2 linked regions of the Thiosocius teredinicola genome follow. The protein of the gene in region 1 interacts with the protein of each later gene in a pairwise test. Links are inferred from orthologs where the notes say so. Each region holds a gene or a part of one and is shown on either strand. Other genes may lie near its edges.

The links.
Region 2: the proteins of mrcB (region 1) and B1781_RS18225 interact in binary tests that used the Escherichia coli proteins (3 or more experiments, as listed by UniProt). The link is inferred for Thiosocius teredinicola from one-to-one orthologs.

Annotation. Positions count from the first base shown.
Region 1 is NZ_CP019936.1:1,245,407-1,252,963, reverse strand. The notes cover bases 1,815-4,819. They hold mrcB (penicillin-binding protein 1B), read right to left. Parts: upstream 4,479-4,819; coding sequence 2,151-4,478; downstream 1,815-2,150. Other genes in these bases: B1781_RS06105 (GGDEF domain-containing protein), read left to right, coding at 4,672-4,819; B1781_RS06115 (tetratricopeptide repeat protein), read right to left, coding at 1,815-2,113. In the rest of the region: B1781_RS06130 (ATP-dependent DNA helicase), read right to left, coding at 1-633; B1781_RS06125 (hypothetical protein), read right to left, coding at 657-1,154; B1781_RS06120 (hypothetical protein), read right to left, coding at 1,265-1,552; more of B1781_RS06115, read right to left, coding at 1,574-1,814; more of B1781_RS06105, read left to right, coding at 4,820-6,192; B1781_RS06100 (class GN sortase), read right to left, coding at 6,179-6,742; B1781_RS06095 (marine proteobacterial sortase target protein), read right to left, coding at 6,742-7,557. UniProt on the Escherichia coli protein: Cell wall formation. Synthesis of cross-linked peptidoglycan from the lipid intermediates.
Region 2 is NZ_CP019936.1:3,844,470-3,847,967, forward strand. The notes cover bases 500-3,498. They hold B1781_RS18225 (peptidoglycan D,D-transpeptidase FtsI family protein), read right to left. Parts: upstream 2,880-3,498; coding sequence 1,119-2,879; downstream 500-1,118. Other genes in these bases: B1781_RS18220 (UDP-N-acetylmuramoyl-L-alanyl-D-glutamate--2,6-diaminopimelate ligase), read right to left, coding at 500-1,122; ftsL (cell division protein FtsL), read right to left, coding at 2,880-3,149; rsmH (16S rRNA (cytosine(1402)-N(4))-methyltransferase RsmH), read right to left, coding at 3,146-3,498. Also shown: more of B1781_RS18220, read right to left, coding at 1-499. UniProt on the Escherichia coli protein: Essential cell division protein that catalyzes cross-linking of the peptidoglycan cell wall at the division septum. Required for localization of FtsN.

The DNA of each region.
Region 1 (7,557 bases):
GTCCTTGATCGCGAAATCGGCGCACAGCAGGTGATGATTGACGACCACCACGTCGGCCTCCTGCGCGCGCCGACGCGCCTCGACCAGGTGACACTTGCTCCACGCCGCACACTCCTGGCCCAGGCAGTTGTCGGTGGTCGAGGTCACCAGCGGCCAGATGCTGGCATCTTCGGGAATATCGGCAAGCTCGCTGATATCGCCGCGTTGGGTCGTGCCCGCCCAGTCGCGCACCTGCAGCAACCAACGCAGACCCTCGGGCGTGTGGCCGCGGCTGTCCTGCAGATTGGTCTCCATGCGATGCACGCACAGATAGTTGGCGCGGCCCTTCAGTAGGGCGACCTTGGCGGGGCTGGCCATGGCATCGCGCAGGCGGGGCAGATCGCGCAGAAAGAGTTGGTCCTGCAGGTTGCGGGTACCGGTGGAGATGATGACCTTCTGCCCGGACAGCAACGCCGGTACAAGGTAGGCGAAGGTTTTGCCGGTACCGGTGCCGGCCTCGGCGATCAGTTGGCCGCCCTGCTCCAACGCCTCGGCGACCGTGTTGGCCATCTCGAGCTGCTGCTGACGATAGGCGAAACCCTCAACGGTGCGCGCCAACAGCCCTTCGGGGCCGAGTACATCATCGATATCCATTCGCTATACAGAAAACGCGGCAATCAGCCGGTCTGGTTGTCCCACACGCCGTCCTGGCGACCGTTGACCTTGTCCCAGACGAGTTCGCCGATCACCTTGAAGCGCGCCACCGACATGGCGCCGCGCTTCTGCCGGCTGCTGCTGGACGCATCCACGAACTCGGCCAGGTCATCACGCGAGGCCTGGTAGATCTCGTAGGGCTCGTAGTCTTCGTCCATCAACACCAGCACCACCGCGTCCCATTGCTGGTTCATCTTGAGCTGGCCGATGCGTTGTCCGCTCTTGCTCTCGTCGAAGATGGTGCGGCTCTTGATCTGGATGCGTGCACCGCTCTGCGGATCGACGGCGTCCCAGCCGGCCTCGGCATTCGACGACGGCTCGAGGTTCAACAGGCGGGCGGCGTCGTGTTCGGCGATCTCATTGCTGATGCCGGGCAGCGGTTTACCCATCGTCCGGCGATATTCGGCCGCCAGCTGGCGGGCTTGCGCAATCAGTTTGTCGGCGGCGTAGGGATTGCTCAAACGGGCATCACTCTCGGTCTAGTACCGAGATTCTATACCGAAGCGGCGTAAGACTTCAGTGCGACAGGGAAATTCACCGCGACCAACGCGGTGAGGTCCAGCCGCCGCACTCAGCTCTTCGGCGGTTCCCAGTAGCCGAATGCCTGGCCTGCCGGTGGTGCGGCCGGCTGCGCGGCGGGCTTGGAAACATCGTCGTGCACATGACGGGCAAAGCCGCACAGCTCGTCGAGAAAGGCTTCGCGGTCGGCCGGCGGCATCGAGCGTTGGTTGGCAAGTATGTAGCCGGTCACGGCGACCAGGTATTGCATGACAACCCCGGCGTCGGCGTCCGGGTCTTGTTTCAACACCGCCTGTTGGATGTCGTCGAGTAGTTCGGATGAAAGCTGGATATCGGCCATGGCGTGCGGGCTCCGTTTAGTTCAGCGTGATGCGGCTGCCTGGTTCTCAGCATACCGCGCCCCGGAGGCGTCGCCCATGGCGCGCTTGGCACCGGCAATCAGCAACCAGTTGCGGCGACGCAGATCGCGATCGTTGGCACTCGCCAGTGCATTCGATTTGGCAGCAAGCTGGACGACCAGCGCGTGGCGCTGCTGGGCCATGCGAACCTCGGCGAGGCGGTTCCACAGCGCCGCATCGTCGGGCGAGATACGCAATGCCCTTTCAAGGCTGACGGTGGCGCCGTCGAGATCACCGGCGCGCTGCTGATCGCTCGAACGCCGCATCAGCACCTCGACGGCCCGTTTCGGTGCGGGTTTGGCGAATTTAGGCTGTGCCGGCGGCTTGTACGCCGCGATCTGCGGGCGGCCGTCGGTCGGCGGCGGTGTTTCGCTACGCGTTTCGACATCGGCCGGGCGGTCGGTACGGGTATAACCGCCACAGGCCGCCAGAACCATGGTCAATCCGACCAGCACGATGCCGCGCACGGCGGTGCGCCAGCGATCACCCACAAACTCAAGCATGAACTCTTTCCACCTGGCTAATTACTGAGCGCCGAGATTACTGGAACAGGTTTTGAAGGAAACCCCCTAAACCGCGTTGTTCGACGCATTCCGCGGTTTCCGTCGGCTCGGAACCGGAAATGTACGGGAACGCCACCGCACCTTCGCAGGTTTCCGCGGCCAGACGACCGTATTGATCGACCCAATGATATTCAACCCCGGGCGGCAACACGAGTTGCAGCGAGGCATTGTCGATGTTGGCCATCAGGTCGGCCCAGACCGGCAGGGCACCGCTCGCCCCAGTCAGACCGGTGGATGCATTGTCGTCGCGACCGACCCAGGCAACCGCCACGCGGTCGGCCGAAAAGCCGGCGAACCAGCTATCGCGCAGATCGTTCGTCGTGCCGGTCTTGCCGGCAACCTGCAGACCGCCGGAAAGATACCGCGGCAGTGCAGCGGCGGTGCCGGCCTCGGTCACCTCGACCAGGTTACGCGTCAACAGAAACACCGCCGCCGGATCGGCCGCCTGACTCACGGTCAGCGGATAACGCTGCAGGGGTTGCTGACGTGCATCGAGTACCGCGCGGATCGATTTGAGCGGTGAGCGGAAGCCCCCGGCGGCGATCGTCTGGTAGACCTGGGTCACTTCGAGCGGCGACAGCGAAACCGAGCCGAGCAGCAATGAGGGATAAGGCGGGATGTCGCGATTCACACCGAGCGCATGCAGCGTGGAGATGATCGGTGGCAGCCCCATCTCAAGACCGAGATTGACCGTCGCCAGGTTGAGCGAGCGCGCCAACGCCTCGTGCAACGGTACCTCGCCATAGACCTGGCGGTCGTAGTTTTTCGGTTGCCAGCGCTGACCACCGCGTAGCGTGATGTCGACCGGCTGGTCGTCGATCAGCGAACTGAGCGTGTAGCGCGAGGGTTGCGACAGCGCCGTGAGATAGACCGCCGGTTTGACCAGCGAGCCGATCGGACGCACCGCATCGAGGGCACGATTGAAACCGCTGTAGCCGGCATCGCGGTCGCCCACCAGCGCCTGGATCTCGCCATCCTGGGCCGACGACACCACCAACGCACCCTGCAGACTGCCGGCTTCGATACCACGCGCCTTCTCGATCTGCGCCAAACGCTTGCGTAGTGCCTTGACCGCCTGTTGCTGTACCCAGGGATCGAGCGTGGTGAAGATGCGCAGCCCTTCCGATGTGAGGTCTTCCTCGCGGTAGTCGCGGCGCAATTGGCGACGCACCAGATCGACGAAGGCCGGCACACGGTAATCGTTGGCCGAGCCACGTTTGGTCACACCCAGCGGCTGCTTGCGCGCCGCGTCGGCGGTCGCCTGATCGATAAAGCCCTGTTCAAGGATCTGCGTGATCACCAGGTTGCGACGTTCCAATGCCCGCTGCGGGTGCTTGCGCGGGTTGTAGTAAGACGCACCACGCACCAAGCCCACCAGCAACGCCGTTTCATGCAGGCGCAGTTCGCGCAGCGGCCGGTTGAAGTAGAAATGCGCACCGAGGCCGAAGCCGTGGATCGCGCGATCGCCCTCCTGGCCGAGGAAGATCTCATTGGCGTAGGCCTCGAGAATCTCGTCCTTGTCGTAGCGTGCGTCGACGATCAGGGCCATCAAGGCCTCGTTGAACTTACGCCACAGCGAACGCTCCGAGGTCAGGATGAAATTCTTGACCAATTGCTGGGTCAGCGTGCTGCCGCCCTGCACGGTTCGACCGGCGCGAATGTTGGCGATCATGGCGCGCGCGATACCGCGCAGGTCAACGCCGGCATGATCGTAGAAGCGGCGATCTTCGACCGCCAACAGCCCCCAGATCAGGTGATCTGGCAGGTCGCTGCGCTTGACCAGGACACGGTCTTCGTTGTGCGCCGGATAGATGCTGCCGACCAACGCCGGTTCGAGTCGCACCAGGTCGAGATTGTCGCTCCCCTGCCCGCGCATCCGGGTGATGCCGGCGCGTGAGGTGTCGACGACAATCGTCCGCCCCTGCTCATCGCCGTCCCAGAAATGGAAATCGCGGGTATGGATCGTGAAGCGGTTACCCTTCTGCGACCACTGCGCCGGTCCGCTGACCTTGGAAACCGCGCGATAACCGAGAAACTGCAGCTCGGCCTTCAATTGGGCCGGCGATACGCTGGCACCGACGTAGAGGTCGAGTGGACGCGCAAAAATCTGTGCCGGTTCCGCCCAACGTTTGCCGTCGAACTTCACCCGCACCGTCTTGCTGAGATAGACGCTGTAGCCGCCGATCACCAGCGCACCGAAGACCACCAGCCCGAGCAGTACCCGCCACCAGATTCTCGGTTTTTTTGTCGTTGTCTTGCGTTTGCCTCGGCGACGAGTGCTCGCTTTCTTTTTTTTCGCTGCCATGAATGCTTCTACTCAACTCTTCTGTCGGCGCGTTTCGGGACCGGTCGTCCTTGCGGCGCGCGTATCTTCGCGTACTTGAGGCGCCAAGCGAAGGAGCTGTATCGCAAAAACGTTTCCCTTCCACCCCTTAAGGTTTTGCCAAGCTTCGACGATACTCTTGTCATCATGGATTGAATGGATAGGATTCCAGTTCGTGCAGATATCGATTGCCAAGCTCGCCGGCTTATTGATCGCGCTGCTGATCACGGTCACTGTGATCACTACCGGCACCGGCCTCTACGTCTTGCAGTCCAACTACCAAACGCTCGAAACAAGGCAGGAAGCCGAAGCACTCGATACTGTGCGCAATGCCGCAATCGCGGTACGCAACCAGGTTCAGTTCTACCAGGGCATTCTGCACCTGATGGCCAACAATCCCGAAGTCGGCAACCTGCTCGAGTTCGGCGAAAGCCAGGATATGACCGATTGGTCGCTGAACGTCGCACGAGTTCTGCCCGGTTCCCTCGGCACCGCGTTGGTGTCGCAACACGGCGTCGTGTTCGGCGACCCGCTTGCCCAACGCATCGGCGACGCCTGCCAAAATGACATGCGCAAGCTGTCGCACGGCGAACATATCGGGTACCCACTATTGCATACCGACGTTGCCGGCCTGGAGCATTTCGATCTGCTGACCACGATCGTATCGCCATCCGGCGAGACCGCGGGATCGTTGTTCGTCAGCTTCCGTCTCAGCGTGATCGAGGACCTGCTGAAGAACATGACGCGCGACGGCGACCAGTTCGAACTGCGCGATGCCGCCGGCTCGGCCCGCCTGGTCACCGGTGCGACTGCCGGCTTTCAGGAACCCGCGGTCTACTCGGCCACTATTCCGGAGACCGAATGGCAGCTGGTGCTGCGCCGGCCGGGCGTCGAATCGCGTTCGTATATCACCGAGATGCTGGCCACCGATATCGCCATTCTCACGTTGGCTGCCGTCGTCATCATCTACCTGGTGCGGCGCACCTTGTGGCGCTTCAAATCCGATATGTCGCGCGTGCATTCGACGCTGGCCGACGTGCTCGCGGGGCGCTACCAGTATTCCGACAGCAACACCTCGATCAAGGAAACGCAGATCCTGCTCAGCGACATCCAGCACCTGGCGCTGAAGATCCAGACGCAGCGCGACGAACTGCGCCACCAATCGCTTTCCGACCCGCTTACCGGCGTATTCAATCGACGCTACTTCGACCTGATGCTGGCCCACCTGCATGAACAATCGCGCCGCCAACGGCCGTCGATCCTGGTGATCATCGACCTCAACGATTTCAAGCACATCAACGACGAGTTCGGTCACCACAGCGGCGACCGTGTGCTGCGCAATACCGCGGCTTACCTGCGCTCGCGTATCCGTGCGACCGATATCGTCGCACGCCTGGGCGGTGATGAATTCGCGCTGATCCTGACCAATATGCTGCCCGAGGCGTTGGAAGAATGGCTGACGGCGCTGATTCATGACTACGATCACCAACTGATGGAAAACTCGACACCGTCTGTCGACAGTTGTCAGTTCAGTATCGGCGCCGCCTATATCGATGCCGACGTCTACGCTACGCCTGCCGATGTCTTCGACGCCGCCGACACTGCGATGTATGCAATCAAGCAACGCCGTTCGATCCGTCACAGCCGCTTCGCCGTCGCCCGCCCCGACCCCGACAAAACCGCTAAAGCACTATAGGGCGCGCAGTAACCACGTAACGTTGCTGTGTGCCGCTATCAACGCCTTCGAACGGATAGCAGGTGACCAGGCGCAACTGATCGCCATCCAGGGGATCGGTCAGGCCGACCTCGTCCTCGTGGTACACGGCGCGCTGTATGACCTGATAACGACGCGCACGACCGTCGCTGATCTGTAGTTCGAGTTCGTCGCCGTCGCGCAGCTCTTTCAGCCAGCGAAAATGGGTATCGCGGTGACCGCTGAGCACCACGTTGCCCGCCTGCCCGGGCCGGGCCGAGTCATGGATGTGACCCGGACCAAACGCCAGCACCCGGCCGCTCGAACCGGACAACACCACCTGCTCGATACCCAGGCGCGGCTGGGTGAGTCGCGCCAGTGGCACGGTGTCGGCCCACGGCCAGGGTTTGGGCGATGCCTCACCGGCCAGGCGTCGCTCCCACGCGGATTCCAACAGGCCTTGGGCAAGCCATGCCTTGGCCGGAATGTAGGTACCGTAAGCGACACACGCCAGGCCGCAGACCAACAACAGTCTCTGCAGCGACCCGCGCATCAGGCGTTCCTCCAGCGGCGCGAAGCGAGCCCGGCCAGCAACAACAGCGCACAACCCGCCCATAGGTAAAGGCGTGCATCGGTAGCTGTGCTCGGCAGTCGGCCGAATACCGCTTGTGCGGACCATCCCGCGGGCAGGCGCGCCGCGACCTCGCCGGACTTCAGCTGATCTTGCTGCGGCCGACTCGGCGTGCGGTCGACGGCAACCAGGCTCGTATAGCGACTCACCAGATGGTGATCGAGCGCCAAATCGACTACCGCACGCTTGACCACATCGGCGCTTTCGCCCATGACCAGACGCGCCATCCAATCGGCAATGGTGCGGCGGGCCCACAAGGCGTGCACGCCACTGCCCTTTCCGCCGCCATGCAGATCCACTGAATGGCTCCAGCGCTTTGTACCCAGCCGACCCACGATCTCGACGCGCGTCGGCGCTTGCGCGGCGCTGACGGCGACCACCAGCGGTTCGCCGGCGTACAGATCGGGAACCGTGCGCGGCGCCTGATCGACCACCGTCAGCGCATCGTCGTGGTACCAACGGAGCTGCACATCGGTAAGCACGGGAGAACTGAGTTGGGTAAACAACGCACCGATTTTGGCTTCGACCTCGGCAGTACTCCCGACATAGGTGAAGGTGCCGCGACCAAACTCGGCAGCCTTGCGCATGAACAGGGCATTCGGTGCAGAACCGATGCCGACGGTAAACAGTCGGCTGCGGCCCAGCCGGGCGGCGATCAACTCAAACAGCTGCTGCTCGTTGCCGACAGCGCCATCGGTCATGAACACGATCTGGCGCAACAGGCCATCGGATTGTTC
Region 2 (3,498 bases), 2.6 Mb from region 1 along the record:
GGCCGGTGTATGCGCATAGTCGACGACGACCCGTGGACGGTTCGGCGCCAGAAACACCCGCATGCGCCCATCGACCGGCTCGACCGCTTCCAGCGCGGCAACCGCGGTGCTCAACGGCATGTCCCACGCCAACAGCACGGCCAACGTCAGCGCCAGATTCTCGGCATTGAAGTGGCCGAGCAGACGGGTCTTCAACTCGCCGGCACCCCAGCTCGAGGCAAAGTCCACCACCAAGCCATCGGCACGCGCCTCGACATTGCGCAGATAAACGAAACGATCGCCCAGGCGCGTAACCTTCGATGAACTGCCCACCGCGATCGTGAACACCCGCTTGCGAACGTCGGCTGCGAGGTTTGCACCGACCGGATCGTCGACATTGATCACGGCCATGCTCAGACCGGCGCTGCGGAACAAGCGCGCCTTGGCGTCGGCATAGTCCTGCATGCTGGGGTGGTAGTCCTGGTGGTCACGACTTAGGTTGGTGAACACCGCGGTATGAAACGGCACACCGGCAACGCGATGCTGATGCAAGGCATGCGACGACACCTCCATCGCCACCGCGCGAGCGCCGCGCCCGAAGAGCCGTCCCAACATGGCATGCAGAGAGACGGCATCCAGCGTGGTATGCGAAGCGGGCTCGAGAGCGCCGGGAAAACCATTGCCGACGGTTCCAAGCACGGCGGTCGGCACCTTGGTCGACAGCGCCTGCGCGAGAAAATGCGTGACTGTGGTCTTACCGTTGGTGCCGGTCACACCAACGATGCGCATCGCATGCGCTGCCTGACCGAAGAAACGCGCCGCGATTTCACCGGCCTGGCGACGCAGGCCCGGCAAGGTCACCACCGGCACATCGGCCGACAGACGCGCGATTCGATCACGGTTCCATTTGTCGCTTGGCTCGGCGATCACTGCAACCGCACCGCGCTTGCGTGCCTCTTCGAAATAATCGAGTGCGTGCCCACGGGTGCCCTGCAAAGCCAGCCAAAGCCCCTTCTCTTCCACTTCGCGACTGTCCAGCGTCAGCGAGTTGACCACCTGGTGGCGCGCCCAATCCATTCCGGACAATCCTGGCAACAGATCGGCGAGCAGAATGCTTTTGTGATCCGGACGTTGCGCCATCATCGATTCTCACCACTGTGCGCGACACGCAGCGCAGGATCGATCGCCACGTCGGGCGTTACGTTCAACAGGCGCAGCGCTTCGGCCATCACCGCCGAGAACACCGGTCCAGCCACACTGCCGCCGTAGTACTTGCCGGCCTGTGGTTCATTGATCATTACCGCCATGACGAAACGCGGTTTTTCAGCCGGCGCCATACCGGCGAACAACGACAGGTAACGCGCATCGCTGTAACCGTTGGGCCCGAACTTTTTGACCGTACCGGTCTTGCCGGCGACGCGATATCCGGGCACTGCCGCCTGCGGCGCGGTACCTTCGTCGCCGACCACCGATTCGAGCATCCGTCGGATGTGGCGGGTGTTCTGCGCATTGAACACGCGACGCCCCTTTACCGGCGCATCGCGCTTGAGCAAGGTCGCCGGCATCAGCACCCCGTCGTTAGCCAGCGCGCCGTAAGCCTGAGCCAGTTGCAGCGTGGTCACCGAAATGCCGTACCCAAACGACAAGGTCGCCTGGTCGATCTGCGCCCAGCGTTGGTAGTCGCTCAACTGGCCGGCGACCTCTCCCGGGAAACCGGTACCGACCTGGCTACCGAAACCGAGCTGTTGCATCACTCGCCACAGGTCGCGTTTTTCCAAGCCAAGCGCGATCCGGCTGGCACCCACGTTGCTCGACCGGCGCAGCACGGTCGCAACGTCGATCATGCCCAGATTCTTCGAATCCTTGACCTGCGAACGGCCCAGATAGTAGTAACCCGGCGCGGTATCGATCATCGAGTCGGCGTGAATAGTGCCTTTGTCGAGCGCTGCGGCGACGGTAAAAGGCTTCATCGTCGAGCCCGGCTCGAACACGTCGGTCAAGGCGCGGTTGCGCAGACGACCGGCACGGTTCGAGCGGTCGCCGTTGGGATTGAATGACGGCTGGTTCACCAATGCCAGGATCTCACCGGTCTGTGCATCGAGCAGCACCGCCGAACCGGACTTGGCGCGATTGCGTTTGACCGCCGTCTTGAGCTCGCGATACGCGATGAATTGCAGTCGCTGATCGATGCTCAGGGCCAGATGGTTGCCGGCGCGCGGGCTCTTGATGTTTTCGATGTCGTCCACTACCTGGCGACGACCATCGCGCATCACACGCTTGGCACCTGGCTCACCACGCAGATCCGGGTCGAATGCCAGTTCGAGGCCTTCCTGGCCGAAATCATCGACGTCGGTGAAGCCCAGCACATGTGCAAACACCTCGCCTGCCGGGTAGTAGCGCTTGTATTCGCGCTCTACGTGCACACCGTTGATATCGTTCGCCTTGGCGACCTGCAGAACATGCGCGGCCTCGGCCGGCGGCATACGCCGCTTGAGGTAGACAAAGTGACGTTGGCTGTAACGCGCCAGGCGCGCCCGCAGACCTTCAGGGTCGATCCGCAATGCCTTGGCGAGCACAACCAACTGCCGGGTATCGCTGCCCAGCACGCGCGGGTTGGCGGCGATCGAATCGACCGGCGTGCTCAGGGCGAGCACATCGCCGCGACGATCGGTGATCAGACCCCGATGGGCCGGCACGTCGACGCGCGCGATGTAGCGGTCTGCACCTTCCGATTGCAGAAAATCTTTTTCGAGAATCTGTTGGTCGACGGCGCGCCAGATCAGCGCAGCACCGGCCAAAACGAAGATACCGAGTACCGTGTAGCGCCGCCCGGCGTAACTCGGCAGCGCCTTTTCCTGGCGTCGCGCCTGGCGCGCCCGCTTGTCCCTTTTTGCGGCCATCTACTTCACCACCACAATCTGTTCTGCCGGGGGCACGCGCATCTCCAAACGCTCGTGCGCGATCGACATCACCCGACCGAGCGCACCACGGGTCGCCAGTTCGAGCTGCAGACGGCCCCACTCCATGTCGACTTGGTCGCGCTCGGCGCGCAGATCCTGCAATTCGACAAACATCGCGCGCGACTCGTACTTGGCATACACCACGCCGATGCCACTGAGCACGACTGCGACACCCAGGAAACTGACCATGAACAACTGCCCACGCGTCATGCCGGCACCTCTGCGATACGCAGCACCGCGCTGCGTGCACGCGGGTTGTTTTCGATCTCGGCCTCGGATGCACGTTGTGATTTGCCGACCAGGCGCAGCGCACCCTGGGTCTCGACATGGGTTACCGGCAGGCCCTTGGGCAACTTCGGCCCCTTGGCCTGATCACGCATGAAGCGCTTGACGATGCGGTCTTCCAGCGAATGGAAACTGATGACGACAAGGCGTGCCCCGCGGGCCAACACGTTCAACGAATCACGCAGGCAGACTTGCAGGTCTTCGAGCTCGCGGTTGATGAAGATGCGGATCGCCTGGAAGGTGCGCGTTGCCGGGTGCTTGAACTTCTCTTTGA